3 regions of the Streptomyces sp. NPDC006372 genome follow, and region 3 is predicted to be linked to each of the others. Evidence: predicted binding sites of a transcription regulator. Region 3 holds the regulator's gene; each other region holds the start of a gene.
The links. Region 3 encodes HrcA, which represses chaperone genes, less so after heat shock. Its sites were predicted from a motif close to TTNGCACTCNGNNNNNCNGAGTGCNAA; they were not measured.
Positions count from the first base shown of each region.

Region 1: groL (chaperonin GroEL) is a predicted target of HrcA. The motif match lies at 2,684-2,710, and genes of this name have one in related genera.
Region 2: groES (co-chaperone GroES) is a predicted target of HrcA. The motif match lies at 3,448-3,474, and genes of this name have one in related genera.

Region 1 covers NZ_JBEXQJ010000041.1:39,617-49,608, forward strand. The annotation lists gene ABZ016_RS37275 (NADH:flavin oxidoreductase) at 1-702, opposite strand, end outside; gene groL (chaperonin GroEL) at 899-2,521, opposite strand; gene ABZ016_RS37285 (cold-shock protein) at 2,855-3,058, opposite strand; gene ABZ016_RS37290 (ubiquitin-like small modifier protein 1) at 3,506-3,781, opposite strand; gene thrC (threonine synthase) at 3,867-5,153, opposite strand; SAM riboswitch class I at 5,172-5,328, opposite strand; gene ABZ016_RS37300 (glucosyl-3-phosphoglycerate synthase) at 5,486-6,430, shown strand; gene ABZ016_RS37305 (trehalose-6-phosphate synthase) at 6,504-7,892, shown strand; gene otsB (trehalose-phosphatase) at 7,907-8,755, shown strand; gene ABZ016_RS37315 (DUF3263 domain-containing protein) at 8,834-9,082, opposite strand; gene ABZ016_RS37320 (extracellular solute-binding protein) at 9,118-9,992, opposite strand, start outside.
Region 2 covers NZ_JBEXQJ010000002.1:215,109-225,100, forward strand. The annotation lists gene ABZ016_RS05370 (DEAD/DEAH box helicase) at 1-1,043, shown strand, start outside; gene groL (chaperonin GroEL) at 1,251-2,876, opposite strand; gene groES (co-chaperone GroES) at 2,993-3,301, opposite strand; gene ABZ016_RS05385 (polysaccharide deacetylase family protein) at 3,541-4,419, opposite strand; gene ABZ016_RS05390 (methyltransferase domain-containing protein) at 4,583-5,752, shown strand; gene ABZ016_RS05395 (sigma-70 family RNA polymerase sigma factor) at 5,756-7,024, opposite strand; gene ABZ016_RS05400 (YciI family protein) at 7,072-7,428, opposite strand; gene ABZ016_RS05405 (LCP family protein) at 7,558-8,613, opposite strand; gene ABZ016_RS05410 (LacI family DNA-binding transcriptional regulator) at 8,812-9,879, opposite strand.
Region 3 covers NZ_JBEXQJ010000001.1:537,006-546,997, reverse strand. The annotation lists gene ABZ016_RS02475 (SpoIIE family protein phosphatase) at 1-1,147, shown strand, start outside; gene hemW (radical SAM family heme chaperone HemW) at 1,175-2,407, shown strand; gene ABZ016_RS02465 (DUF3097 domain-containing protein) at 2,516-3,316, opposite strand; gene ABZ016_RS02460 (MBL fold metallo-hydrolase) at 3,348-4,079, opposite strand; gene hrcA (heat-inducible transcriptional repressor HrcA) at 4,251-5,267, shown strand; gene dnaJ (molecular chaperone DnaJ) at 5,267-6,403, shown strand; gene ABZ016_RS02445 (nitronate monooxygenase) at 6,504-7,577, shown strand; gene ABZ016_RS02440 (16S rRNA (uracil(1498)-N(3))-methyltransferase) at 7,574-8,314, shown strand; gene ABZ016_RS02435 (VOC family protein) at 8,332-8,724, shown strand; gene ABZ016_RS02430 (hypothetical protein) at 8,773-9,336, shown strand; gene ABZ016_RS02425 (S41 family peptidase) at 9,382-9,992, shown strand, end outside.

The sequences.
Region 1 (9,992 bases), on a different contig from region 3:
GCGGAAGATGACGGGGAAGTCGGGCGAGACGGTCTCGCGGACGGCCGCGACGATCTCCGCCGAGAACTTGGTGCGGGCGACCGGGTCGCCGCCGTAGGCGTCGGTGCGGCGGTTGGTGCCCTCCCAGAGGAACTGGTCGAGCAGGTAGCCGTGGGCGCCGTGGATCTCCACGCCGTCGAAGCCGATGCGCTCGGCGGCGGCCGCGGCCTCGGCGAACGCGCCGATCACGGCGTCGAGGTCGGCTTGGGTCATGGCCTTGCCGGTGGGCTCCGTGGCGCCGATGCGCAGACCGGAGGGGCCGACGGCGGGGGCGTCGGCGACGGGCGGCTCGCCCTGGTTGCGGACCATGCCGATGTGCCACAGCTGGGGCACGATCGTGCCGCCCGCGGAGTGCACCGCCTCGGCGACCTTCGCCCAGCCCGCGAGCTGCTCCTCGCCGTGGAACCGGGGTACGCGGTCGCTCTGGCCGGCCGAGTCGTGGCCGACGTAGGTGCCCTCGGTGACGATCAGGCCGACCCCGGCGGAGGCGCGGCGCGCGTAGTACGACAGCACGTCCTCGCCGGGGATGCCGCCCGGGGAGAACATGCGCGTCATCGGCGCCATCACGATCCGGTTCGGGACGGTCAGGCCGCCCAGCGACACGGGCCGGGACAGGATTTCGGCGGCGCGGGAAGCGGCGGAGGCGGTGGCGGGGACGGTCACGTGGGGAACTCCTCAGAAGGTACCGGGCAGTATGTGCATACGCATAGGACGCACATTCCAACAGCCCGGCCCCGCCCACGGCATCCCGCCCCCGCTGTGATCCCGCACACGCCCGAGGGCGGCACTCCCTGTCGGAACAGGGAGTGCCGCCCTCGATGAGACCGTTGATCAACCCGGGGAATCCCCAGGGGGTCGATCAGAAGTCCATGTCACCGCCCGGCATGCCGCCGCCGGCCGGGGCAGCGGCCTTCTCCGGCTTGTCGGCGATGACGGCCTCGGTGGTGAGGAACAGCGCGGCGATGGAGGCGGCGTTCTGCAGGGCAGAGCGCGTCACCTTCGCCGGGTCGATGATGCCCTCGGCGATCATGTCGACGTACTCACCGGTCGCGGCGTTCAGGCCGTGGCCGACGGTGAGGTTGCGGACCTTCTCCACGACGACGCCGCCCTCGAGACCACCGTTGACGGCGATCTGCTTCAGCGGGGCCTCCAGCGCGAGCTTCACGGCGTTGGCGCCGGTCGCCTCGTCACCGTCGAGCTCCAGCTTCTCGAAGACCTGGGAGGCCTGCAGCAGGGCCACGCCACCACCGGCGACGATGCCCTCCTCGACGGCCGCCTTGGCGTTGCGCACGGCGTCCTCGATGCGGTGCTTGCGCTCCTTGAGCTCCACCTCGGTGGCGGCACCGGCCTTGATGACCGCGACACCGCCGGCGAGCTTCGCCAGGCGCTCCTGCAGCTTCTCGCGGTCGTAGTCCGAGTCGCTGTTCTCGATCTCGGCGCGGATCTGGTTGACCCGGCCGGCGACCTGGTCGGCGGAGCCGGCACCATCGACGATGGTGGTCTCGTCCTTGGTGATGACGACCTTGCGGGCCTTGCCCAGCAGGTCGAGCGTGGCGTTCTCCAGCTTGAGGCCGACCTCCTCGGAGATCACCTCGCCGCCGGTGAGGATGCCGATGTCCTGGAGCATCGCCTTGCGGCGGTCGCCGAAGCCCGGGGCCTTGACGGCGACGGACTTGAAGGTGCCACGGATCTTGTTGACGACCAGGGTCGACAGGGCCTCGCCCTCGACGTCCTCGGCGATGATCAGCAGCGGCTTGCCCGACTGCATGACCTTCTCCAGGAGCGGGAGCAGGTCCTTGACGTTCGAGATCTTGGAGTTCGCGATCAGGATGTACGGGTCGTCGAGGACGGCCTCCATACGCTCCATGTCGGTCGCGAAGTACGCCGAGATGTAGCCCTTGTCGAAGCGCATACCCTCGGTGAGCTCCAGCTCCAGACCGAAGGTCTGGGACTCCTCGACGGTGATGACGCCTTCCTTGCCGACCTTGTCCATGGCCTCGGCGATGAGCTCGCCGATCTGGGTGTCGGCGGCGGAGATGGAGGCCGTGGAGGCGATCTGCTCCTTGGTCTCGACGTCCTTCGCCTGCTCCAGCAGGGCGGCGGAGACGGCCTCGACGGCACGCTCGATACCGCGCTTCAGGGCCATCGGGTTGGCGCCGGCGGCTACGTTGCGCAGGCCTTCCTTGACCAGGGCCTGGGCGAGGACGGTCGCGGTGGTCGTACCGTCACCGGCGACGTCGTCCGTCTTCTTGGCGACTTCCTTGACCAGCTCGGCGCCGATCTTCTCGTACGGGTCCTCGAGCTCGATCTCCTTGGCGATGGAGACACCATCGTTGGTGATCGTGGGGGCGCCCCACTTCTTCTCGAGGACGACGTTGCGGCCCTTGGGGCCGAGCGTCACCTTGACGGCGTCCGCGAGCTGGTTCATGCCGCGCTCGAGGCCGCGCCGCGCCTCCTCGTCGAACGCGATGATCTTGGCCATGTGAAGTGGTCCCTCCAGGACTGGGGGTGATTACTTCGGACCGCGCCCGCGCCCGCGACGGACGGCTCGCTTGCCTGGTGGTTCCTTCCCCACCCGGCCTGCGGGCCTCACCGACCCGGTCCTTACGTTGTCACTCTCACCTTCAGAGTGCTAACGCAATGATTAGCACTCGGGCATGGCGAGTGCAAGCGCCTCCCGGGGTTCGGCCGGGGCGCTCAGCCACCCGCGAACACCGTCCGGCCGGCCCCCCGGGCAGGCCGAAGGGCCCGCACCCTCGGGGTGCGGGCCCTTCAGAGAAGACCGGTCGCTTGCGGTTGGTCGTGGAACGCGCGTTCAGGCAGCTACGCGAACCATGTCGGCCTGCGGACCCTTCTGGCCCTGCGAGATCTCGAACTCGACCCGCTGGCCCTCTTCCAGGGTGCGGTAGCCGTCCATCTGGATGGCGCTGTAGTGGACGAAAACATCCGCACCACCGTCGACCGCGATGAAGCCGTACCCCTTCTCCGCGTTGAACCACTTGACGGTGCCCTGAGCCATGCCTAACTCCCCTATTACTGGCCCTTGCACAGATCCGCACTTCGCGGACCCGGGTCAGACCTCACCCCCCACGGTTGGGGGCGTGCGCCGGAACGCGTCGACCGCGGCTGAATGTATCTGTCCAACTGCCGTCTGCAACAGGTCAATCGGACGAGAATTCTGGACGCGCAGCATCCGGAATGTGGGGAGAATTCGTGTGACTTCAGGGCAAGTCGGGCCACACAAAGGGAACAAAAGCCGCGAAAGACACTCACACTTTGGCTACATCTTGTCGGGCGCGCGGCAGGAATTCAGGGCTCGCGATCACGAGATCGGGACCGTGTTCCCCAACTGTACCGCGCTCAATCACGCAGAATTGCCCCCTCCGCTTCTCTCACGGAGGGGGCAATTCGATGAACTCTCGGTAACCGGCGTTACTCCGGGTAACAATCAAGCCGGTCGGCCGGTTCAGCCACCGGCGACGGCCGGGATGATCGACACGCCGGCACCGTCCGGCGTCGCCGTCTCAAGCCCCTGCTCGAACCGCACGTCGTCGTCGTTCACGTACACGTTGACGAACCGGCGCAGCTTGCCCTGGTCGTCCAGGACACGGGCGGCGATCCCGGTGTGGTTCTTCTCCAGATCGGCGATGACCTCCCCGAGGGTCGCGCCGTCGGCGGACACCTCGGCCTGACCGCCGGTGTAGGTACGCAGGATGGTGGGGATGCGAACGGTGACGCTCATGACTTCAAAACCTCCGGTTGGGTATCGCCCTCAGGGGCGCGAGGAACTGCGCGACCAGCCCCCACCGGCCCGCAGCGAACAACGATCAGGCGAGGCCGGCATCCCGGAACGAGTCCAGGTTGGGCCGAATGGTCGCAGTCAGACCAGTGCCCGCCACCGCGTCCAGCGTCTTCAGCCCGTCCCCGGTGTTCAGCACAACGATCGACTTCGACGGGTCGAGCACCCCGTTCTCGAGCAGCTTCTTCGCCACCCCCACGGTCACCCCCCCGGCCGTCTCCGCGAAGATCCCCTCGGTCCGCGCGAGGATCTTGATCGCGTCCACGACCTGCTCGTCGTTGACGTCCTCCACCGCCCCGCCCGTACGGCGCGCGATGTCCAGCACGTACGGCCCGTCCGCCGGGTTCCCGATCGCCAGCGACTTGGCGATGGTGTCCGGCTTCTGCGGCCGTACGACGTCGTGCCCGGCCTTGTACGCCGTCGACACCGGCGAGCACCCCTCGGCCTGGGCACCGAAGATCTTGTACGGCTTGTCCTCGACCAGCCCGAGCTTGATCAGCTCCTGCAGGCCCTTGTCGATCTTCGTGAGCTGCGAGCCCGAGGCGATCGGCACGACCAGCTGGTCCGGGAGCTGCCAGCCGAGCTGCTCGCAGATCTCGTACGCGAGAGTCTTTGACCCCTCCGCGTAGTACGGGCGCAGGTTGACGTTGACGAAGCCCCAGCCCTCGCCGGCCGGGTCGCCGATCAGCTCGGAGCAGAAGCGGTTCACGTCGTCGTAGTTGCCCTCGATGCCGACGAGCTCGCCGCCGTAGACCGCGGCCATGACGACCTTGCCCTGCTCCAGGTCGTGCGGGATGAACACGCAGGAGCGGAAACCGGCACGGGCCGCCGCCGCGCCCACCGCACCGGCGAGGTTGCCGGTGGAGGAGCAGGACAGCGTGGTGAAGCCGAAGGCGCGGGCGGCCTCCAGGGCCTGGGCGACGACGCGGTCCTTGAAGGAGTGCGTCGGGTTGCCGGAGTCGTCCTTGACGAAGAGCTTGCCGGCGTCGACACCCAGCTCGCGCGCCAGGTTGTCGGCCTTGACGAGCTTGGTCCAGCCCGGGTTGATGTTCGGCTTGTCCGCCACGTCGGCCGGGACCGGCAGCAGCGGGGCGTAGCGCCAGATGTTCGAGGGGCCCGCCTCGATGCGCTTGCGGAGCTCTTCGGTGTCGTAGGCCGAGAAGTCGTAGGCGATCTCCAGCGGGCCGAAACACTCCTCGCAGGCGAAGACCGGGCCGAGGGGCACCCGGTGGCCGCACTCGCGGCAGCTCAGGGCGGCGGCGGGGCCGAGGTCGACGGTGGAGTTCGTGGTGCTTGCAACAGTCTGCGCAGCCATGTGAGGCGAGGCCCTTTCTCCTCATCTTCCTCACGACGCATCTCGCCGTGAGACGGATTTGGCACCTTCCCGAGCCGGGAGCCTCGCGCAGGTGGTCGACAGTGACCTACGAGTACCGACTGGAGGGTTGCCGGGGCTTCATCGGGCCGTTTCCCTCTGCCCCTCTGGATGAGCTGTATGTGGTTGTAAACAGCGGTTGACCCCGGACATGCGTTGGTCACCCGCGTTGTTCAAGACTGTAACCGACGACCAGGACAGTTGAGATAGTCGTCCGAACCGCGAGATGGCTCACAGCCCGTCCCGCCGAGAGAAACGCTTAAGGAGCCGCCACGGTGCTGGAAGAAGTCGAGCGCTGGCTGGGCACCCGTTCCTGGTCCGCGGCCGATCGCCCGCTCCACCAGATGCTGGCCGCCAAGCAGCGCACGGGCCAGACGGTCAGCGTCGTGCTGCCCGCGCTCAACGAGGAGGAGACGGTCGGCGACATCGCCGCCGCCATCCGCCACGACCTGATGCGGCAGGTCCCGCTCGTCGACGAGCTCGTCGTCGTGGACTCGGGCTCGACCGACCGTACGTCGGAGGTGGCCGCCGCCGCGGGCGCGACGGTGGTGCACCGGGACGCGATACTCCCACGCCTGCCCGCCGTGCCCGGCAAGGGCGAGGTGCTGTGGCGCTCGCTGCTCGCCACCCGCGGGGACGTCGTCTGCTTCGTCGACGCCGACCTGAGGGACTTCTCGTCCGAGTTCGTCTCCGGGATCGTGGGCCCGCTGCTCACCGACCCGGACGTCGACCTGGTGAAGGCCATGTACGACCGCCCCCTGGGGGGCGCCGCCGGGCAGGGCGGCCGGGTCACGGAGCTGATGGCCAGGCCGCTGCTCAACATGCACTGGCCGCAGCTGGCCGGGTTCGTGCAGCCGCTGGGCGGCGAGTACGCGGCCCGCCGCTCGCTGCTGGAGCAGCTGCCGTTCCCCGTCGGGTACGGCGTCGAGCTGGGCATGCTGGTCGACGCCCTGCACCTGGTGGGGCTCGACTCGCTCGCCCAGGTGGACGTCGGGGTGCGCAGGCACCGGCACCAGGACGGGCAGGCACTGGGCCGGATGGCCGCCGCGATCTACCGCACGGCCCAGCTGCGGCTGGCCCGCGGGCATCTGGTCCGGCCGTCCCTGACCCAGTTCGAGCGGGGCGAGGACGGCTTCGAGCCGCGTACCTACTCCGTGGACACCGAGGAGCGTCCGCCGATGGTGGAGATCGCCGAGTACCAGGCCCGGAGAGCGGCCTGACCGGGGTCGTTTTCGGCCGGGTGGGGCAGGTCCGTACGTTTGAGCGTTTCCTGGCCGGGCTAGGTTGAGGCGTATGGCTTCAACGTACGGTGCTGCCCAGGTACTGGTGGCCTCCAACCGCGGCCCGGTCTCCTACACGGTCGGCGAGGACGGTTCGCTGAACGCCAAGCGCGGCGGCGGCGGGCTGGTCTCGGGGCTGTCCGCGATCGGCTCGGACGCGGATGCGCTGTGGGTGTGCTCGGCGCTGTCCGACGGTGACCGCGAGGCGGTCCGGCAAGGGGTCGGCGAGGACGGCGTGCGGATGCTGGACATCCCGGCCGACGTGCACGCCGACGCCTACAACGGCATCGCCAACTCGGTGCTGTGGTTCGTGCACCACATGCTGTACCAGACGCCGCTGGAGCCGGTCTTCGACGCGGAGTTCCGGCGGCAGTGGGCGTCGTACGAGACGTACAACCGGGCGTTCGCCGAGGCGCTGGCCGAGGAGGCGGCGCGGGGCGCGACGGTCGTGGTGCAGGACTACCACCTGACGCTGGTCCCGGGCATGCTCCGCGAGCTACGGCCCGACCTGCGTATCGGCCACTTCTCGCACACGCCGTGGGCGCCGCCCGAGTACTTCCGGATGCTGCCGGACGACGTGGCCGGGCAGGTGCTGCGCGGCATGCTGGGCGCGGACCGGCTGGGCTTCCTCACGCGGCGCTGGGCGGACGCGTTCGAGGAGTGCGCCGAGCGGTTCGCGGGCGGGCTCGGGGGCACGCGGATCGGCGTGCACGGGCTGGGGGCCGACGCGGACTTCCTGCGGGAGCGGGCGCACCGGCAGGACGTCGAGGAGCGGATCGTGGCGCTGCGCCGGGAGATCGGCGAGGGCCGCCGCACCATCGTCCGCGTCGACCGCACCGAGCTGTCGAAGAACATCGTCCGCGGCCTGCTCGCCTACCGGCGGCTCCTGGAGACCCATGCCGAGTGGCGCGAGCGCGTGGTGCACGTCGCCTTCGCCTACCCGTCGCGGCAGGACCTCGCGGTGTACCGGGACTACACGGCCGAGGTGCAGCGGGTGGCGGACGAGATCAACGCCGAGTACGGGACACCGGGCTGGACACCGGTCGTCCTGCACGTCAAGGACGACTTCGCCCGCTCGCTGGCCGCGTACCGGCTGGCCGACGTGGCCCTCGTCAACCCCATCCGCGACGGCATGAACCTCGTCGCCAAGGAGGTTCCGCTGCTCTCCGAGGCCGGCTGCGCGCTGGTGCTGTCGCGGGAGGCCGGGGCGCATGAGGAACTCGGCGAGGACGCGATCACGGTGAACCCCTACGACGTCACCGGCACGGCGGCGGCCCTGCACGAGGCGCTGTCGATGCGCCCGGAGGAACGCGCGGAGCGGAGCAAGCGTCTGGCGGCGTCGGCGACCGCGCTGCCGCCCGCGCAGTGGTTCCTGGACCAGCTCGAGGCACTGAGGCACTGAGGGGCTGATCACCGATGGCCGCTTCCGCCGGCTCCGCGCTGCCGGAGCCCACCACCCGCCCCGGCCGCGAAGGCCTCGACGCCCTCCTCACGCATCCCGGCAAGGCTCTGATCGGGCTCGACTTCGACGGGACGCTCGCGCCGATCGTGGCCGACCCCGAGAAGGCCCGGGCCCACCCCGAGGCCCTGTCCGCGCTGGCCGCGCTCGCGCCGAAGGTCGCCGCCGTGGCGGTGATCACCGGGCGGCCCGCCGAGGTCGCCGTGCGCAACGGCGCCTTCGCGGACGTACCGGGCCTTGAGCACCTGGTGGTGCTGGGGCACTACGGCGCCGAGCGGTGGGACGCCCGCAGCGGCGAGACCAGCGCCCCCGAACCACACCCCGGCGTGGCCGCGATCCGTGCCGAGCTGCCCGAGCTCCTCGAACGGCTCGGCGCGTCGCAGGGGACCTGGATCGAGGAGAAGGGCCGGGCGGTGGCCGTGCACACCCGCCGGGCCGCCGATCCGCAGGCCGCCCTGGACTCCCTGCGCGAACCGCTCGCCGGACTGGCGGCCCGCCACGGCCTGATCGTCGAGCCCGGCCGCATGGTCCTCGAACTCCGCCCGCCCGGCATGGACAAGGGCGTCGCGCTCACCGAGTTCGCCCGGGAGATCGGCGCCGGGTCCGTCCTCTACGCCGGCGACGACCTGGGCGACCTGCCCGCCTACGCCGCCGTCGACAAGCTCCGCTCGGACGGCACCCCGGGCCTGCTGGTCTGCAGCGGCAGCGACGAGGTGACCGAACTCAGCGAGCGATCGGACGTGGTGGTGGACGGCCCGGAGGGTGTCGTACACCTGCTGGCAGCTCTGGCGGACCGGCTCGGCTAGTTGCCTGGGGGCGCGGGGAACTGCGCGACAAGCCCCCGCCCACCCGCACCCCCGCGACGGCCGAACACCCCACGGTCCTCAGCGCTCCCCCCGACGCCGCTCCCGCACCCGCCGCAGCCGATTCACCGTCACCGGATCGTGGGCCAGCGCCCGCGGATCGTCCAGCAGCGCGTTGAGCAGCTGGTAGTAACGCACCGGCGCGAGACCCAACTCCTCCCGGACCGCCCGCTCCTTCGCCCCGGGCCCGGGAAAAGAACGGCGTTCGAGGGCGAGGATGTCCCGCTCCCTGCGCCCGAGCCCCACGCCGTCGTCGTACTCCTCGTCCATGCCCGGCACGGTAACGCCCACCACCGACAGCGGCGCTACTCCGCGTTCTCCGCCCGGCTCGCCTCCGCCTGGAGCCGGCCGAGGACGGCCGAGGGGCTGCCGCCGGGGGCGACCGCCTTGCCGATCTGCTGCTTCACCTGCGCGCTGACGTCGGCCCAGGAGGTCTTGCCGGCCGGGTAGAGCTCGGAGGACGGCAGCTCCTCCAGGAACGTCCTGAGGTGCCGGTCCCGGCCGGAGGCGGCCATGGTCGCGGAGGCGGAGCTGGTGACCGGCAGCAGGTCGTACTCGCGGGAGAAGGCCAGCACGTTCTTCTCGCTGTAGACGAAGTCGAGGAAGTCGCCGATCTGGTCGCGGTTCCCGTTCTTGCGGAACGCCGTCATCCAGTCGGCGACACCGAGCGTGGAGCCGGTCGTCCCCTCCTTGCCCGGCGTCGGCACCATGCCGTACTTGACGCCGCCCTTGGCGGCGATCTTCGCCAGGGACGGGTGCCCGTTGAGCATCCCGACCTCGCCCTTCGCGAAGGCTGCGAACGCCGCGGCCCGGTTGAGCTCGCCGGGCGCGACCGGCCCGGTCAGACCCTTGCCGACCAGGTCGTCCTTCAGCCAGGAGAAGGTGTCGACGTTCTCCGGGGAGTCGATGCCGTAGCTGTCGACGCTGTCGGTGTAGCCGCCCCCGCCGCTGAGCATCCACTGCATGCTCTCGGCCTGCGCCTCCTCGGGGCCGAGGGGCAGCGCGTAGGGGTACTTCACGCCCTCGGCCTTGAGCGCCTCGGCGTCGTCGGCCAGGTCCTCCCAGGTCTCGGGCGGGGTGATGCCGGCCTTGCTGAAGAGGGTCTTGTTGTAGAAGAGCACGCGCGTGGAGGAGGCGAACGGCATGCCGTACTGCACACCCTTGACCTGTCCCGCGGTGG
Region 2 (9,992 bases), on a different contig from region 3:
TGGACGACGAGGGCTTCCTGGCCTCCGCCGCCCTGCTGCTGGCCTGGTCGCGCGGCTGGGTGGAGCCGGTGACACCGCCTCCCGAACCGCGCCACCTCGTGGCCCAGCAGCTGCTCGCCCTGTGCCTACAGGAGCACCGGATCGGGGAAAACCTGTGGCGGGAATGGTGGGGTGGCCTCGGTGTGTTCGGCACCGCCGCCGAACCCGTCGTACGGCACCTGGTGGAACAGGGCTATCTGGAGCGCGATTCGGGCACCCTGTTCATCGGGCCGGAGGCCGAACGCCGTTTCGGCCAGCGGCACTTCATGAACCTGACGGCCTCGTTCACCGCGCCGCCCGAGTTCACCGTGCTCAGCGGACGGACCGAGATCGGCCGCACCGACCCGGACCTGCTCACTGAGGAGACCGACGGCCCGCGCAAGCTGCTGCTGGCGGGCCGCAGCTGGCTGGTGACGTACATCGACTGGCGGCGCAGGCGCTGCTTCGTGGAACCGGTGGACGAGGGCGGACGCGCCAGATGGAGCGGCTTCGGGGCGCAGCGCGTCCGGTCCTTCACCCTGGCCCGTGCCGCACATGACGTGCTGCTCGGCGGGGACCCGCCCGTGTCCCTGACCCGCAGGGCGCAGGCGAGGCTCGCGGCGGCCCGGGAGAAGTACCTGGACGTGGTGCACCCGGCCGGCACGGTCATCACCCGCCGGGGCGACGGCGACGTGCGCTGGTGGACCTGGGCCGGACACCGGGCGAACGCGACCCTGGCCGCGTCACTTCCCTCGGTCGCCCTGCGTCACCGGCTCCTCGACGACCGCTTCATCCGGCTGCGCGACGACGTCACGCCGCAGTCGTGGCGGACGGCGGTGGCGGACGCCGCCACGGGCCTGACACTGCCGGACGTGGACCGGCACGCCGTGCGAGGCCTGAAGTTCGCGGAGGCACTGCCCGTGCGGCTCGCGGAGGCCACGCTCGCCGCGCGGCTGGGGGACGCTGAAGGAGCACGAGGGGTGTTGGCGGAGCCGGTCCGGTTCCACTTGCGTCCGGACGGCTGACGAGGCCGGAACGGCTGACGAGGCCGGGACGGCTGACGAGGCCGGGACGGCTGACGAGGCCGCCGTAGTGCCTGCCCGCGGATTCGCCTCCTGACGCCCGTCAGCCGTCGACCTGCGCGTTGCGCCGAACGGGCTTTGAACGGCGAGGGCCCGGCACCCCGTTTCCGGGGTGCCGGGCCCTCGCTCAGGCTCTGGCGACCTTGGTCGTCAGTGGGCGTGGCCGTGGCCGTGGCCCGCGGCGGCCGGCTCCTCCTCTTCCTTCTTCTCGACGACCAGGGTCTCGGTCGTGAGGAGGAGGGAGGCGATGGAGGCGGCGTTCTCCAGGGCGGAGCGGGTGACCTTGACCGGGTCGATGACGCCGGCCTTGACCAGGTCGCCGTACTCGCCGGTGGCCGCGTTGAAGCCCTGGCCCTTGTCGAGCTCGGCGACCTTGGAGGTGATGACGTAGCCCTCCAGGCCGGCGTTCTCGGCGATCCAGCGCAGCGGCTCGACGGCGGCGCGGCGGACGACCGCGACACCCGTGGCCTCGTCGCCGGTCTTGCCGAGGTTGCCCTCGAGGACCTTCACGGCGTGGACGAGCGCGGAGCCACCACCGGAGACGATGCCCTCCTCGACCGCAGCGCGGGTCGCGGAGATGGCGTCCTCCAGACGGTGCTTGCGCTCCTTGAGCTCGACCTCGGTGGCGGCACCCACACGGATGACGCACACGCCGCCGGCCAGCTTCGCGAGGCGCTCCTGGAGCTTCTCGCGGTCCCAGTCGGAGTCGGTGGACTCGATCTCGGCCTTGATCTGGGCGACGCGGCCCTGCACGTCGTCCTTGTTGCCGGCGCCGTCGACGACCGTGGTGTCGTCCTTGGTGACGGTGACGCGGCGGGCGGAGCCGAGGACGTCCAGACCGACCTGGTCGAGCTTGAGGCCGACCTCCTCGGAGACGACCGTGGCGCCGGTGAGGACGGCGAGGTCCTGCAGCATCGCCTTGCGGCGGTCGCCGAAGCCGGGGGCCTTCACCGCGACGGCGTTGAAGGTGCCGCGGATCTTGTTCACGACGAGGGTGGACAGGGCCTCGCCCTCGACGTCCTCGGCGATGATCAGCAGCGGCTTGGAGGCGTTGGCCTGGATGACCTTCTCCAGCAGCGGCAGCAGGTCCGCGATGGCGGAGATCTTGCCCTGCGTGATGAGGATGTACGGGTCGTCCAGGACGGCTTCCATGCGCTCCTGGTCCGTCACGAAGTACGGCGACAGGTAGCCCTTGTCGAAGGCCATGCCCTCGGTGAAGTCCAGCTCCAGACCGAAGGTGTTGGACTCCTCGACGGTGATGACACCGTCCTTGCCGACCTTGTCCATCGCCTCGGCGATGAGCTCGCCGACCTGCTGGTCCTGGGCGGACAGCGCGGCGACGGCGGCGATGTCGGACTTCTCGTCGATCGGGCGGGCCGACGCGAGCAGGTCCTCGGAGACGGCGGCGACGGCGGCGTCGATGCCCTTCTTCAGGGCGGCCGGGGAGGCACCGGCGGCGACGTTCTTCAGGCCCTCGCGCACGAGCGCCTGGGCGAGCACGGTCGCGGTGGTCGTACCGTCACCCGCGATGTCGTTGGTCTTGGTCGCCACCTCCTTGACCAGCTGGGCACCGAGGTTCTCGTACGGGTCCTCGACCTCGACCTCACGGGCGATGGTCACACCGTCGTTGGTGATGGTGGGGGCGCCGAACTTCTTGTCGATGACGACGTTGCGGCCCTTGGGGCCGATCGTCACCTTGACCGTGTCGGCAAGCTTGTTGACGCCGCGCTCGAGGGCGCGACGGGCGTCCTCGTCGAACTTCAGGATCTTCGCCATGGGAGCGTGAGCCCTCTTCCGGAATCTGGGATATACGGCACTGCGCCCCGGGCGCCCGGCTTCTTATCGATCGCGGGGGCCAGGGGCGCAGCTCAAAGCAATGTGCTTGGGGTGAATTACTTCTCGACGATCGCGAGCACGTCGCGGGCCGAGAGGACGAGGTACTCCTCGCCGTTGTACTTCACCTCGGTGCCGCCGTACTTGCTGTAGAGCACGACGTCGCCGACGGAGACGTCGAGCGGAAGACGGTTGCCGTCCTCGAAGCGGCCCGGGCCCACGGCCAGGACGACGCCCTCCTGGGGCTTCTCCTTGGCGGTGTCCGGGATGACCAGGCCAGAGGCGGTGGTCTGCTCGGCGTCGAGCGGCTGGACCACGATGCGGTCCTCGAGCGGCTTGATGGCAACCTTGGAGCTGGTGGTCGTCACGATCCGACCTCCCCCTTCGGAGATCTCACGGGGTTAACTGTCTGAGGTGGCGACCAGGTGGATCCGTCGTCGCGGGTGCCGGACCTGCCCGTCGCTGTGTTGGCACTCTCCAGTGGGGAGTGCCAGAGCCGAGACTATGACCGTGATTAGCACTCGGTCAAGCGGACTGCTAATTGCGAACGGCGCGTCGGCCAGGCGATCCTCCTGGAGGCGGTCCTCCGGCCACCCCGCCCGCGGCCTCACAGGTAGTCCTCCAGCCGCCCCACCGCGTACCCGTCGGCCGTGACCCTGTCCAGGAAGCGGCGGATCATGTCCGGCATGCTGCCCTTCCACTGCCCGCGCCCCCGGAAGTGGGTGAGGACGATGTCGCCCGGGCGCAGTTTCCCGTCCCCCTCGCGGTACTCCCAGTGGTCGACGAACACCTCCTCGGCCCACAGGGGCACGTACTGGATGCCGCAGGACTTGGCCGCGCGCAGGGTCGCCCTGTCGTAGTTGCCGTAGGGCGGGCGGAAGAGGGTGGGGCGGGTGCCGTAGCGCAGTTCGAGGTACCGCTGCATGCTGCAGATCTCGCGCCGCTGCCCGCGGTACGTCAGGCCCGGCAGGTAGCGGTGGCGGACGGTGTGGTTGTTCAGGGCCACCCCCCGGTCCTGCATCTTCTTGAAGTAGCGGTAGTCGTCCTTGACCAGCAGGCCGCTGAGGAAGGCGCTGTACGGGATCTTCAGGTCGTTCATCATGCTCAGGAACGCCGGGTCCTTGTCCACGCCGTCGTCGATGGTGAGGAAGACGACCTTGTCCCGGGTGGGGATCGTGGTGAAGACGGGCGGGAGGTTCAGCCTCCGGTGGCCTGTCACCTCGAAGCCCTTGCGGGTTTTGATCCTCGGCTTCTTCGCGGGGGCCGGCGGGGCGCTCAGCGGGACCTTCTTGAGGCCCCAGCGTCGTGCGGCGGCGACCCGGACGGCGTACGCGGCGCGCAGCCTGGAGGCGTAGGAGTCGAGCGCCTGGGCAGCGGGGGCGTCGAGGGGCTGCTGGCCGCCGGCCGGAGTGATCCGCTCGTCCGCGTCCTGCGTGCAGCCCGAGGCGATGGCGGCGAGGGCGAGCACGATGAGACCGATCCGCACACCGCCCGATGCCCGCCTTTTGTCATTTTGTACGACTGCTCGCATGGTGCCGGATCCTCGCAGCCGGCCGGCTCGGAGCGGCCCCGACACCGCGACCGGCGGCCCACCATCCACCGACTGGCCCACACACCGCCCGCACGACGCCGTGGCCGACAATGATCCGGTGAACGACCTCGCCCTCCTCCTCACCCCCGAAGGCCGTGCCCTCCTCGAGGAGGTGCGGGACACCGACCCGGCCCGGGAACTGGCCGTCGCGACCCGGTTGCGGCGGGAGCACCCCGCCGAGCTGGTGTCGGCGGCGCTGGGCCAGGCGCGGTTGCGGCAGCGTGCGGTGGTGAAGTTCGGGGCCGAGGACGCGGCGCGGATGTTCTTCACGCCGAACGGGGTGGAGCAGTCGACCCGGGCGAGCGTGGCGGCCTACCGGGCGCGGCGGTTCGCGGAGCTGGGCGTGACCTCGGTCGCCGACCTGTGCTGCGGCATCGGGGGCGACGCGATCGCGCTGGCCCGGGCCGGGATCCGGGTGCTGGCCGTGGACCGGGACCCGCTGACGGCCGCGGCGGCGCGGGCGAACGCCGACGCGCTGGGGCTGGCCGGCCTGATCGAGGTGCGGGAGGCCGATGTCACGGAGGTGGACACGGCCGGGTACGACGCCGTGTTCGTCGACCCCGCCAGGCGCGGCGGACGCGGCCGGATCTTCGACCCGGAGGCCTACTCGCCGCCCCTGTCCTGGGCGGTGTCCGCCGCCCGCCGCGCTCCCCGTGCCGCCGCGCTGAAGATCGCCCCCGGCGTCCCGCACGAGGCGGTACCCGAGGACGCCGGGGCCGAGTGGATCTCCGACGGCGGTGACGTGAAGGAGGCGGTGCTGTGGTTCGGCACCGAGCCCGGGGCGGTCCGGGCCACCCTGCTGCCGGGCCCGCGCACCCTGCTCTCCGGGGGCCTGCCCGACCCGGACGTCCGCCCGCCCGGCCGTTACCTCTACGAGCCCGACGGCGCCGTCATTCGCGCTCACCTGGTCGCCGAGGTCGCCGACGAGGTCGACGGCGGCCTCCTGGACGCGACCATCGCCTACGTCGCCTCCGACACCCTGCGCCCGACCCCGTACGCCACCGCCTACGAGATCACCGACCACCTCCCCTTCAACGTCAAGAAGCTGAAGGCCCTGCTGCGTGAGCGTCAGGTCGGCAACCTCACCGTGAAGAAGCGAGGCTCGGCGGTGGAGCCGGAGGAACTCCGCAGGAAGGTCAAGCCGCAGGGCCCGCACGCGGCCACGGTGTTCCTGACCCGGGTCGCGGGAGCCCCGGCCATGCTCGTCGGGCACCCAGTCCGGGTGTAGCCGTCAGGCCTGTTCCGCCGCCCTGCGCAGCAGCAGCTCCCGCTCCCGTTCGTTCCGGGTGAGGGACGCCGCCCGTTCGAACTCCGCGCGGGCCTCCGCCGGTCGGCCGAGGCGGGCCAGGAGGTCGGCCCGGACACTGGGGAGCAGGTGGTAGTCGCGGAGGGCGGGTTCGCAGGCGAGGGCGTCGACGAGGGCCAGGGCGGGGCCCGGACCCTCGGACATCGACACGGCCACCGCGCGGTTGAGTTCCACGACCGGGGACGGCGCGCGGACGGCCAGGAGGCCGTACAGGGTGGCGATGCGGGACCAGTCGGTCTCCTCGTAGGTGTACGCGTGCGCGTGACAGGCGGCGATGGCGGCCTGGAGGAGGTACGGGCCCGGGGCGCCGCAGGAGGTGGCCTCGGCCCTGCCCAGCGCGGCGATGCCGCGGGCGATGAGCATGCGGTTCCAGCGGGCGCGGTTCTGGTCCTTCAGGAGGACGGGTTCGCCGGAGGGGCCGGTGCGGGCGGCCGTGCGGGACGCCTGGAGCTCCAGGAGCGCGGTCAGTCCGTGCACCTCGGGTTCCTTCGGCATGAGGCCCGAGAGCACGCGGGCCAGGCGCAGGGCGTCCTCGCACAGGGAGGGGCGCAGCCAGTCGTCGCCGGCCGTGGCGGCGTACCCCTCGTTGAAGATCAGGTAGATGACGTCCAGGACCGAGCCGAGGCGGGCTTCGCGGTCGGGGCCGTAGGGCACCTCGAAGGCGATGTTCCTGGTCGCCAGGGTGCGTTTGGCGCGGACGATGCGCTGGGCGACCGTCGGCTCGGGGACCAGGAAGGCACGGGCGATCTCGGCCGTGGTCAGGCCGCCGAGCAGGCGCAGGGTGAGGGCGGTACGGGCCTCGGTGGACAGCACCGGGTGGCAGGCGGTGAAGACCAGGCGGAGCAGGTCGTCGTCGATGTCGTCGGGGTCGGCGGGCTCCTCCGGCGGGGCCGCGTCCGGCAGGGCCCGGCCGATCTCCGCGAGCTTGCGGGCGTAGTTCTCGCGGCGGCGGACCAGGTCGACGGCGCGGTGGCGGGCGGTGGCCATGAGCCAGGCGCCCGGGTTGTCGGGCACCCCGTCCCGCGGCCACTGCTCCAGCGCGGCGACCAGCGCGTCCTGCGCGAGTTCCTCGGCGATCCCGACGTCCCGGACGATGCGGGTGACGCCGGCGATGATGCGGGGCGACTGGAGTCGGAAGACCGTCTCGATGGCCGGGCCGGCGTCGCTCGGGCCGGCGGTGGGCTGCGGTGTCACAGCCCACCATCAGACACCCTCGGCCGCCCCCGGCCAAGCAGCTCCGGTCAGTCCTCGGCGATCTGCCGGACCTCCGCGGTGATCGTCCAGTAGTCCTCGTGCAGGGACAGGAACCGCTTGGTCCACTCGATCGCCTCGGCCTTGTCCTTGCACTGGCTGATCGAGTAGCCGCCGATGACCTCCTTGGACTCGGTGAACGGCCCGTCGGTGACGGACAGCTGCCCGCCCTCCCAGGTCACCCGGGTGCCGTCCGCGGTCGGGGTGAGCCCGGCCGTGTCGAGCATGACCCCGGCCTTGGTGATCTCCTCCAGCAGCTTGCCCATCCGCTCCATGAGCTCAGGGCTCGGCCCCTCGGCGGGGGCGTTCTTCTCGTCGACGCGGATCAGGGTGAGAAAGCGCGGCATGGTGACTCCTCGGTGCCTAGGCGAGCGGGGCCTCTCCCCGCTCTCACCCCTGCGTCGATCGGGAGACCGGCGGATCGACACGGTCGCCGCATTTCTTCGAAGATTTTTTCCGGATCGCATCTACGCAGGTCAGCGCAGCGACTCCCACAGCTCCCGCGCCTCCGGCTCCTTGGCCACCACCCGGTTGGGGTCCGACGGTGCCCGTACCACCGGCATCGTCACCGTCCGCACCTCGCTCGCCGGCAGGCCCCTCAGGCTCTCTCCGAGCCGGGTCAGCTCGGCGAGGGAGTCCAGGCCGGTGTCGGTGGTGAGGCCGGCGGTCGCCGCGTCCGCCACCCGGTACAGCCTGGCCGGGTCGGTGAGCAGGCGCTGCGCGGCGACCTGTTCCAGCAGTGACTTCACCAGCTGCTGCTGGAGGCCTATGCGGCCGAGGTCGCTGCCGTCTCCTATGCCGTGGCGGGTGCGGGCGAGGGCGAGGGCCCGGGTGCCGTCCAGATGGTGGGTGCCCGCCTTCAGGTGCAGATGGCTGTCGTCGTCCGCGATGTCCTCGTCCGTGGTGACGGTGACGCCGCCGAGCGCGTCCACGAGCTTCGCGAACCCGGAGAAGTCGATCTCGACGTAGTGGTCCATGCGGACGCCGGTGATCGACTCGACGGTCTTCACCGCGCAGACCGGGCCGCCCACCGCGTAGGCGTCGTTGAACATGGAGTCGTACGCGACAGCCGTCGAGCCACCCGACGGACGGGGGCAGGACGGGCGGGTGACCAGGGTGTCGCGCGGGATGCTCACCACCGTCGCGGCGGTCCGCCCGGCGTCGAGGTGGACGACCATGGCCGTGTCGGAGCGGGCACCTGAGCTGTCACCGCCGCCGAGCCGCTGGTTCTCCGCGCCGCTGCGCGAGTCGGAGCCCAGGACGAGGATGTTGAGCGCCCCGCCGGGCAGGACCGGCGCCGAGGGCGACGGCGTGGTCACCGGCTTCGGCGGGCGGTCGTCTCCCAGCGCGTCGTCGATGTCGACGCCGGTGATGTTGTTGTCGAGATGCCAGTAGGCCCAGCCCGCCGCCCCCGTGCCCAGCACCAGCGCACCTGCCAGGGCGATGCCCGCGATCTTCAGCGCTCTCGACCGCCGGCCCGTTTCGCCGCCCTCGTCCCGGTCCGAGTCGTGTCCCGTCACGGGCAGGAACATAAGTCCGAATTATGGCCGCCAGGGACCTCAGAGAGCGTTTTCTTCGGAAATTCTCAGACTTCCGAACCCCGGACCTCACCCAGCGTCACCACCGGCACCGAATGACCCAGAGACCTCATCCGCCCATCCGAAAGTTTCGATTGGGCAGCCGATTGGCTTCGGAGGAGTGGGAGACGCCTGTTTCCACCCGTCAATACGTCAGCTTCCGGCCACGGGCCCCGCCGTGCTGCTCCGCACCACCAGGCTCGTCGCCAGTTCCACCCGCGTGGCCGCCGGAGTGCCCTCCTCCCGGCCGAGGTCCAGGACCAGCTTGGCCGCCGCCTCGGCCATCTCCGTCAGCGGCTGCCGTACGGTCGTCAGCGGCGGGCCGACCAGAGGTGCCACCGGCAGGTCGTCGAAGCCGACCACGCTCAGGTCCTCGGGGATGCGCAGCCCCAGCTCGCGGGCGGCCTCGTACAGCCCCAGCGCCTGGAGGTCGTTCCCGGCGAAGACGGCGGTCGGCCGGTCCGGGCGGCGCAGCAGCTCCAGGCCCAGCCGGTAGCCGGCCTCGTGGTGGAAGTCGCCGTTCGCGATCAGCGCGGGGTCCACCGGCAGCCCGGCCGTCTCCAGGGCGGCCCGGTAGCCGTCGACGCGGGCGCGGCTGCACATCATCTGCGACGGCCCGCTGATCGCGCCGATCCGGCGGTGCCCCAGCTCCACCAGGTGCCGGGTGGCCGCGAGACCGCCCTGCCAGTTGGTCGCGCCGATCGACGGCACGTCGGCCCCCGGGTCACCGGCCGGGTCCATCACCACGAACGGGATGGAACGGCTGGTCAGCAGCGCCCGCTGCGACTCGTCGAGCCCGGACAGAACCAGGATCACGCCGTGCGGGCGACGGGCGGCGACCTGGTCGGCCCAGGTCCGGCCCGGGGTGAGCCGCCCCGCGCTCTCGGACAGCACCACACTGAGCCCCGCGTCCCGGGCGACGTTCTCCACGCCCCGGATGACCTCCAGCGCCCAGGCGCTCTCCAGTTCGTGGAAGACCAGGTCGATCAGGGGCGAACGGGTCGCCTCGGCGCGGCGGCGCCGGTAGCCGTGGGCGCGCAGCAGTTCCTCGACGCGGGCCCGGGTGGCGGGGGCGACGTCGGCCCGGCCGTTGAGGACCTTCGAAACAGTCGGTGCCGACACACCGGCCTCACGGGCGATCTCGGCGAGCGTCGCGGTCTGCGCCGTGCGCCCCTGCGTCCGGGTTTGTGTCCGGCTTTCAACGGGCTCCGGGGAAGTCATGGCGGCGATCGTATCCCTGCGGGCCCCCTTGACGAAGTCCTCGGGGCGCCATAGGTTCCCGGAACATTCGACGTGCATATCGAAACATTCGTGGAAGCGGGCGCGGGAGACGA
Region 3 (9,992 bases):
CTGGAACGGCGGGGCCGCGGCGGGCGGAGCCCGGCTGGCCCGGGTCTGGCACGCCAGCGAGAACCGCATCGAGGAGCTGCGCCGGACCCTGGAGAAGGACCCGCCGCCGGCGTCCGACCCGTTACGGTCCGGGCCCGTCGACTACCCCTGGCCCGGCCAGGCGCTCGGTGACGCGCCCGGCGAACCGGGCTCGGCGCTGGCGTACCGGCTCGTCGCCGGGGGACGCCCGCTGGGCACCCTCGTCATCGGGAGGTCCGGTACGGCAGGCTTCCCCGACGAGATCACCGGCCTCGTGGAGGACCTCGGCCGCCGCGTCGCGCTCGCCATCGGCGCCGCCCGGCAGTACGCCCGCCAGGCCACCATCAGCGCCGTCCTGCAGCGCGGACTGCTGCCCGGCGCCGTGGCCGAGATCCCCGGGGTGCGCAGCGCCCTCGTCTACGAGCCGTGCGACAAGGGCGGGCCCAGCGGCGACTTCTACGATCTGTTCCCGGCCGGCGACGGCCGCTGGTGCTTCGCCGTCGGCGACGTCCAGGGCAAGGGCCCCGAGGCGGCCGTCGTGATCGGCCTGGCCAGGCCCTGGCTGAGGCTGCTCGCCCGGGAGGGCTACCGGGTCGCCGACGTCCTGGACCGCCTCAACCAGCTCCTGCTCGACGATGCCACGGAGGCCGCGGACGCGGCGGCCCGGGCCCTGGTGGCGGCCGGCGCCCGGCCGACCCCGCCCGGCGACGGCCCCCAGACGCGCTTCCTGTCCCTGCTGTACGGCGAGCTGATCCCCTTCGACGGCGGGGTCCGCTGCACCGTCGCCTCCGCAGGGCACCCGCTGCCCCTGCTGCTCGGGGCGGGCGGCGAGGTCCACACCGCCGCGCAGCCGCAGACCCTCCTGGGCGTCGTCGAGGACGCCACGTACACCAGCGAGACCTTCGAGCTGCGCTCCGGTGACACGCTCCTGTGCGTCACCGACGGCGTGACCGAGCGCCGCTCCGGCTCCCGCCAGTTCGACGACGGCGACGGCCTCGCGACGGCCCTGGCCGGGTGCGCCGGGCTGGACGCGGAGCTGATAGCCGAGCGCATCCAACGGCTGGTGCACGAGTTCGGGGCGCGGCCCCCGGCGGACGATCTGGCGCTGCTGGTGCTCCAGGCGGACTGACCGCGCGGGTGCTGGACAATGGAAGGCATGCCTTCCGCACTCCCCGACGGCGAGCCCGTTCCCGACGACGGCGCGCTCCCCGCGTCCGCACTCATCGGGGCCGCCGACCGTCCGCTCGGGTTCTACCTGCACGTTCCCTACTGCGCGACCCGCTGCGGCTACTGCGACTTCAACACCTACACGGCGACCGAGCTGCGCGGCACCGGCGGTGTGCTCGCCTCCCGCGACAACTACGCCGAGACGCTGGTCGAGGAGGTCCGCCTGGCCCGGAAGGTGCTGGGGGACGACCCGCGCCCGGTGCGTACGGTGTTCGTCGGCGGGGGTACGCCGACGCTGCTGGACGCCCGTGACCTGGTACGGATGCTGGGCGCGATCCGCGACGAGTTCGGGCTGGCGCCGGACGCCGAGGTCACGACGGAGGCGAACCCGGAGTCGGTGGATCCGGCGTATCTGGCCGCGCTGCGGGAGGGCGGGTTCAACCGCATCTCGTTCGGGATGCAGAGCGCCAGACAGCACGTGCTGAAGGTGCTCGACCGCACGCACACGCCGGGGCGGCCCGAGGCTTGCGTGGCGGAGGCGCGGGCGGCGGGCTTCGAGCACGTGAACCTGGACCTGATCTACGGCACGCCGGGGGAGAGCGACGACGACTGGCGGGCCTCGCTGGAGGCGGCGCTCGGGGCCGGGCCCGATCATGTCAGCGCGTACGCCCTGATCGTGGAGGAGGGCACGCAGCTGGCGCGCCGGATCCGCCGGGGCGAGGTGCCGATGACCGACGACGACGTGCACGCCGACCGGTACCTGATCGCCGAGGAGATGCTCTCCGCGGCCGGCTTCGAGTGGTACGAGGTGTCGAACTGGGCGACCTCGGAGGCGGGGCGGTGCCTGCACAACGAGCTGTACTGGCGCGGCGCCGACTGGTGGGGGGCCGGGCCCGGGGCGCACAGCCACGTGGGTGGGGTGCGGTGGTGGAACGTGAAGCATCCCGGGGCGTACGCGGGGGCGCTGGCGGCGGGGCGGTCGCCGGGGGCCGGGCGTGAGGTGCTGTCGGAGGAGGATCGGCGGGTCGAGCGGATTCTGCTGGAGTTGCGGCTTCGGGAGGGGGTGCCGTTGTCGCTGCTGCGGGAGGAGGGGGTGGCTGCTTCGCGCAGGGCGTTGGCGGAGGGGTTGCTTCAGGAAGGGCCGTATGAGCAGGGGCGTGCGGTGTTGACCTTGCGCGGGCGGTTGCTGGCGGATGGGGTTGTCCGGGACCTCGTGGACTGAGGTGCTCGGGGTTGGTGCCCGGGGCGTGTGGGTGCGCAGCTCGGCGCGGCGAGGTGCCGCTGCGCCCACCCGTGCCGCCCTTGGCGGCACGATTGCCCGCAGTTTGAGTCAGGCCGTTACGAAGTCGATCAGTTCTTCGACCCTGCCCAGCAGTTCCGGCTCCAGGTCCTTGTACGAGTGGACGGCCGACAGGATCCGCTGCCAGGCCGCGCCCGTGTTCTCCGGCCAGCCCAGGGCCCGGCAGACGCCCGTCTTCCAGTCCTGGCCCCGCGGCACCCGCGGCCACTCCGTGATCCCCAGGGCCGACGGCTTCACCGCCTCCCAGATGTCGATGTACGGGTGGCCCACCACCAGGGCATGGTCGCTCGTGACCGACTCGGCGATGCGCCACTCCTTGCTGCCCGGGACCAGGTGGTCGACCAGGACGCCGAGGCGGGCGTCCGGGCCGGGGGCGAAGGACTCGACGATCGAGGGCAGGTCGTCGACACCCTCCAGGTACTCCACGACCACGCCCTCGATGCGCAGGTCGTCGCCCCACACCTTCTCGACCAGCTCTGCGTCGTGCCGCCCCTCGACGTAGATGCGGCCGGCGCGGGCCACACGTGCGCGGGCGCCGGGGACGGCGACCGATCCGGAGGCCGTGCGGGCCGGGCGCGCGGGACCGCCCGGCGACGGCCGGACCAGCGTCACCGCCCTGCCCTCCAGCAGGAACCCGCGCGGCTCCATCGGGAACACGCGGTGCTTGCCGAAGCGGTCCTCCAGCGTCACCGTGCCGGCCTCGCAGCGGATCACCGCGCCGCAGAACCCGGTCCCCGGCTCCTCGACCACCAGGCCCGGCTCCGCCGGAACCTCGGGCACCGGCTTCGGCTTCTTCCACGGCGGGGTCAGATCGGCGGAGTACTGGCGCATTCGGATGACGATAGGAGAAGGCGTACCGCGATCACCGCGACACGCCGAAACGCGCGGCCAGCGCGTCCCGCTGGGCCCGGACGAACGCCGCGTCCACCACCGCTCCGTGACCGGGCACGTACAGCGCGTCCTCGCCGCCGAGGGCGAGCAGCCGGTCGAGAGCGGCAGGCCAGCGCGACGGCACCGCGTCCGGACCCGCCTGAGGCTCGCCCGACTCCTCGACCAGGTCGCCGCAGAACACCACCTCCGGATCGCCCGGCACCAGCACCGCCAGATCGTGCGCGGTGTGCCCCGGGCCGACGTTCGCCAGCAGTACCTGCCGGCCGCCGCCCAGGTCGAGCGTCCACTCCCCGGAGACCAGATGGCCGGGCGGGGCCAGCCGCTCTGCCGCCTCCTGCGCCGCGGGCGCCGCCAGGCCCTGGCGCACCCCGTCCTCACGCAGTTCCTCGCGGTCCCGCGCCCGTGTCAGCAGCGCGTCCACGCCCACCGCGCCGAACACCTCGGTGTCCGGCAGCGCCGCGGCGCCGAAGACATGGTCGAAGTGCGGGTGGGTCAGCGCGAGATGTGTCACACGCTGACCGGTGAGCGCCCGCGCCTGCGCGCCCAGTTTCGCGCCCTCGGCGAGGCTCGACCCCGCGTCGATCATGAGGACCGCCCCCTCACCGGCGACCAGCCCGATCGTGCAGTCCCACACCGGGAGCCGGCACCGCCCCACACCGGCGGCCACGCGCTCCCATCCGAGGTCTTCCCAAGTCACCGTCATACGGCGACGCTAGCGGTGGCACCCGCCGCGGGCACGACAGCGCGCGACCAGCCTTGCCGGGGGTGTACCCCACCGCCGTACACTGGGCCGGGGAATGCTGGCACTCGCACGCGCAGAGTGCCAGGCTCGACAGGCAGGACCACGGGCGGACGACTTCTGGAGGTGTGCGCGATGCTCAGTGAACGCAGGCTTCAGGTGCTGCGCGCCATCGTCCAGGACTACGTCGGCACCGAGGAGCCGGTGGGCTCCAAGGCCCTCACCGAGCGGCACAGCCTCGGCGTCTCCCCGGCCACCGTGCGCAACGACATGGCGGCCCTCGAGGACGAGGGGTACATCGCCCAGCCGCACACCAGCGCCGGGCGCATCCCCACGGACAAGGGCTACCGGCTGTTCGTGGACAAGCTGGCCGGGGTCAAGCCGATGACCGCGCCCGAGCGGCGCGCGATCCAGAACTTCCTCGAGGGCGCCGTCGACCTCGACGACGTCGTGGCGCGGACGGTACGGCTGCTCGCCCAGCTCACTCGGCAGGTCGCGGTCGTGCAGTACCCGTCGCTGACCCGGTCGACCGTGCGGCACGTGGAGTTGCTCTCCCTCGCGCCCGCGCGGCTGATGCTCGTGCTGATCACGGACACCGGGCGGGTCGAGCAGCGCGTGGTCGACTGCGCGGCGCCCTTCGGCGAGGCCTCGCTCGCGGACCTGCGCGCGCGGCTCAACAGCCGGGTGGCGAACCGCCGTTTCGCGGATGTGCCGAGTTTGGTGGAGGATCTCCCGGAGGCGTTCGAGCACGAGGACCGGGGTACGGTCTCGATGGTGCTCTCCACGCTTCTGGAGACGCTCGTCGAAGAGAACGAGGAGCGGCTGATGATCGGCGGCACCGCCAATCTCACTCGCTTCGGGCATGACTTTCCCCTCACGATCCGGCCGGTGCTGGAGGCGCTGGAGGAGCAGGTCGTGCTCCTCAAGCTGCTCGGCGAGGCGAAGGATCCGGGCGTGACCGTACGTATCGGTCATGAGAACGCCCATGAAGGACTCAACTCCACGTCCGTCGTGTCGGTCGGCTACGGTTCGGGCGGCGAGGCAGTCGCCAAGCTCGGCGTGGTCGGACCGACCCGCATGGACTACCCGGGAACGATGGGAGCGGTACGCGCAGTGGCACGGTACGTCGGACAGATCCTGGCGGAGTCGTAGTGGCCACGGACTACTACGCCGTACTCGGCGTGCGCCGCGACGCGTCGCAGGAAGAGATCAAGAAGGCCTTCCGGCGGCTCGCACGCGAGCTGCACCCGGACGTCAACCCCGATCCGAAGACCCAGGAGCGGTTCAAGGAGATCAACGCCGCTTACGAGGTGTTGTCGGACCCGCAGAAGAAGCAGGTCTACGACCTCGGCGGCGACCCGCTCTCCCAGGCCGGCGGCGGTGGCGCGGGCGGCTTCGGAGCCGGCGGCTTCGGGAACTTCTCGGACATCATGGACGCGTTCTTCGGCACGGCGTCGCAGCGCGGTCCGCGCTCGCGCACCCGCCGCGGCCAGGACGCGATGATCCGCATCGAGGTGGAACTCGACGAGGCGGCCTTCGGCACGACCAAGGACATCCAGGTCGACACGGCGGTCGTCTGCAACACCTGCAGCGGTGAGGGCGCGGCGCCGGGCACCTCGGCCCAGACGTGTGACATGTGCCGCGGCCGCGGTGAGGTGTCCCAGGTCACCCGGTCCTTCCTCGGCCAGGTCATGACGTCCCGCCCCTGCCCCCAGTGCCAGGGCTTCGGCACCGTGGTCCCCACTCCGTGCCCGGAGTGCGCGGGTGACGGCCGGGTCCGCTCCCGCCGGACGCTCACCGTCAAGATCCCGGCCGGTGTCGACAACGGCACGCGGATCCAGCTCGCCGGTGAGGGCGAGGTCGGGCCGGGCGGCGGTCCGGCGGGTGACCTGTACGTCGAGATCCACGAACTCCCGCACTCCACGTTCCAGCGGCGCGGCGACGACCTGCACTGCACGGTGACGATCCCCATGACGGCGGCGTGCCTCGGCACGAAGGTGCCGCTGGAGACGCTGGACGGCCTGGAGGAGGTCGACATCCGCCCGGGCACCCAGTCCGGCCAGTCGATCCCGCTGCACGGCCGGGGCGTCACGCACCTGCGGGGCGGCGGACGCGGCGACCTCATCGTCCACGTCGAGGTCCAGACCCCGACCAAGCTCGACCCCGAGCAGGAACGCCTGCTTCGCGAGCTCGCCAAGCTCCGCGGCGAGGAACGCCCCACGGGGCAGTTCCAGCCTGGGCAGCAAGGGCTGTTCTCGCGGCTGAAGGACGCGTTCAACGGGCGGTGAGCCGAGTCGGGGGACGGGCTGTGTGAGGCCTTTTCCTCTGGTCTATGCCACACGGCAGGCCGGTTTCGGGCTGGTTCGGAGGACGTGACAACATGCGGTCATGTCCTCCGCGCTGACCGATCTCTTCCCCCACCCGATCGTGCAGGCCCCCATGGCCGGCGGAGTCTCCCTGCCCCGGCTCGCCGCCGCCGTGTGCGAGGCGGGCGGGCTGGGATTCCTCGCCGCCGGGTACAAGACCGCCGACGGAATGTACGAGGAGATCAAGCAGCTCCGGTCCCTCACGAGCAGGCCCTTCGGCGTGAACCTCTTCATGCCGCAGCCGGAGTACGCCGACCCCGCCGCCGTCGACGTCTACGCCCACCAGCTGGCCGGCGAGGCCTCTTGGTACGAGGCCGAACTCGGCGATCCCGAGAGCGGACGTGACGACGGCTACGAGACCAAGCTGGCGGTGCTGCGCGACAACCCCGTGCCCGTGGTGTCGTTCCACTTCGGCGCGCCGAGCCGGGAGGTCGTCGACGCCCTGCACCGCGTCGGCACCTTCGTCCTGGCCGCCGCCACCACCCCCGACGAGGCCCGGGCCGTCGAGCGGTCGGGCGCGGACGCGGTCATCGCGCAGGGCGTCGAGGCCGGCGGTCACCAGGGCACGCACCGCGACGTCCCGGAGACGGACGGGTCCGGCATCGGCCTGCTGTCGCTGGTCGCCCAGGTCCGGGAGGCCGTGAGCATCCCGATCGTCGCCGCCGGCGGCATCATGCGCGGCGGCCAGATCGCCGCCGTGCTCGCGGCGGGCGCGAGCGCGGCCCAGCTCGGCACCGCGTTCCTCGCGACGCCCGAGTCGGGCGCGAACGCCCTGCACAAGCAGGCCCTGACCAACCCCCTGTTCGTCCGTACGGAGTTGACGCGGGCGTTCTCCGGGCGCCCGGCGCGCGGCCTCGTCAACCGGTTCCTGCGGGAGCACGGACCGTACGCGCCCGCCGCCTACCCCGAGATCCACCACCTCACCTCGCCGCTGCGCAAGGCCGCCGCCAAGGCGGGCGACGCGCAGGGCATGGCGCTGTGGGCCGGGCAGGGACACCGGATGGCGCGGGAGCTGCCCGCCGGGCAGCTGGTGGAAGTCCTGGCCGGTGAACTCGCCTCGTCCATGGCGGGGTTGGCGGGCGGGGGAGTTCGATGACGGCTCCGGTCTTCGTGGTCGAGCACTTCGACGCGGGCGGCGGCGGCCGCTACGTCCTCGACGGTCCGGAGGGGCGGCACGCCGTCTCCGTGAAGCGGCTGCGCCCCGGCGAGGACGTCGTCCTCACGGACGGGGCCGGGCGCTGGGCGGACTGCGTGGTGCTCGACACCGAGGGCAAGGACCGGCTGGTCGTCCGGCTGGACTCGGTGACCGAGGAGCCGCCGGAGGAGCCCCGGGTCACCGTCGTCCAGGCCCTGCCCAAGGGCGACCGCGGGGAACTGGCCGTGGAGACCATGACCGAGGTCGGCGTGGACACGATCGTGCCGTGGGCGGCGGCGCGCTGCATCACGCAGTGGAAGGGCGACCGGGGGCTGAAGGCGCTGGGCAAGTGGCGGGCGACGGCGCGGGAGGCCGGCAAGCAGTCCCGCAGGGTGCGCTTTCCCGAGGTCGCGGAGGCGGCGACGACCAAGCAGGTCGCCGCGCTGCTGGCCCGAGCCGACTTCGCCGCCGTGCTCCACGAGAGCGGGGACGAGCCGCTCGCGACGGCCGAACTGCCGTCCACCGGCGAGATCGTGCTGGTCGTGGGGCCCGAAGGGGGCGTGGCGCCGGAGGAGTTGGCGCTGTTCGAGGGGGCCGGGGCGAAGGCGTATCGTCTCGGGCGCAGTGTGCTGCGCACCTCGACAGCCGGGACGGCGGCCGCGGCCGTGCTCCTGGCTCGCACCGGCCGCTGGTCCTGACCACCCTCGGAGGCACCGTGGAACTCGCCCAGGTACGACTGCTCGTCGACGACTTCGCCGCCTGCTACCGCTTCTACGAGGAGGTGCTCGGCCTCAAGCCGCAGTCGGGCGCGGCGGACGGCCCGTACGAGAAGTTCAGCCCCGCGGCGGGCTCCGCGGGCATCGCCTTGCAGGACCGGTCCATGATGGCCGGCGTCCTCGACGAACTGGGCGAGGCGGCGGCCGGCCACCGCTCCCTGGTGGTCCTGCGCGTGGACGCCCTGAACGCCTACTGCGAGGAGATCACCCTGCGCGGCGCCAGGATCCTCCACGGCCCCGCACCGATGACGGACCGCATGCGCGTGGCCCATCTCAAGGACCCCGAGGGCAACTTGGTGGAGCTCCAGGAGTGGCTGCTGCTGCGCACCTGACGCCTTTGCGCCCTACCGCCCCGCACCCGTCGGTGGCAGGCTGCCTCCATGGGGGCTTCGAGGAGGATCCGGAGGGGCACGCGCGGCCGGCGGATGGCGGTGGCGGCGACGTTCGCGGCCGTCGCCGTGGGCGGGGCGGTCGCCTGCGAACCCGGCGGCATCAGCTCCGCGTCCGTCGCCTACACCACCGACCAGACCGTCACCGAGGAACTCAACCGCCAGAAGGCGGACGTGCGTTGGCTCAGCTGCACCGCCTCCTACGGCAACGACGGCAAGAGCGCGAAGTCATCGCCCTCCGCGCGTGAGAAGACCGTCGCCACCGTCGACTGCGAGGGCGAGACGAAGGACGGCAAGGACATCACCGTCGACGGCAAGGTGACCCACGCGGTGGACGGTGCCTGTGTCCGCGGGAACATCACCGCCAAGGTGGACGGCAAGGTGTGGTTCCAGGTCGACGGGCTCGGCGACTGCAACAGCACCAGCCCGCCGCCCGTCGGCTCAGGGGCCGGAGGGCCCTCGAACGGGCAGCCCGGCCCCACCGTCACGGTGACCGTCACCCAGACCATCTGGTGCGACCGGTATCCGGACTGCCGCCCTGTCGAGGGCAAGTGATCCGAACCCTGTCCGCGCGACGCCGTCCTTGCATAGGGTGATCAGGTGACATCGCCTGCATACCTCCGGTTCCCCCACGTGCACGGCGACCTGGTCGCCTTCACCGCCGAGGACGACGTGTGGCTCGCGCCACTCGACGGCGGCCGGGCCTGGCGGGTCAGCGCCGACAACGTGCCGGTGACCCAGCCCCGCATCTCGCCCGACGGCACCACCGTCGCCTGGACCTCCACCCGTGACGGCGCCCCCGAGGTGCACATCGCCCCGGTCGACGGCGGCCCCGCCAAGCGGCTGACGTACTGGGGCAGTGCGAAGACCCGGGTGTGCGGCTGGACCCCGGACGGCGAGGTCCTGGTGATCAGCACCGAGGGCCAGGCGAGCCTGCGCCGCACCTGGGCGCGTGCCGTCCCGCTCGACGGCGGCCCGGCCACCACCCTGCCGTACGGGCCCGTGGGGGACATCGCCTTCGGGCCGCACACCGTGCTGCTGTCCGCGCCGATGGGCCGCGAGGCCGCCTGGTGGAAGCGGTACCGCGGTGGCACCGCCGGCAAGCTGTGGATCGACCGCGAAGACGACGGGGAGTTCGTCCGGCTCCACGAGGAGCTCGACGGGAACATCGAGTACCCGCTGTGGGTGGGGGAGAAGATCGCGTTCCTCTC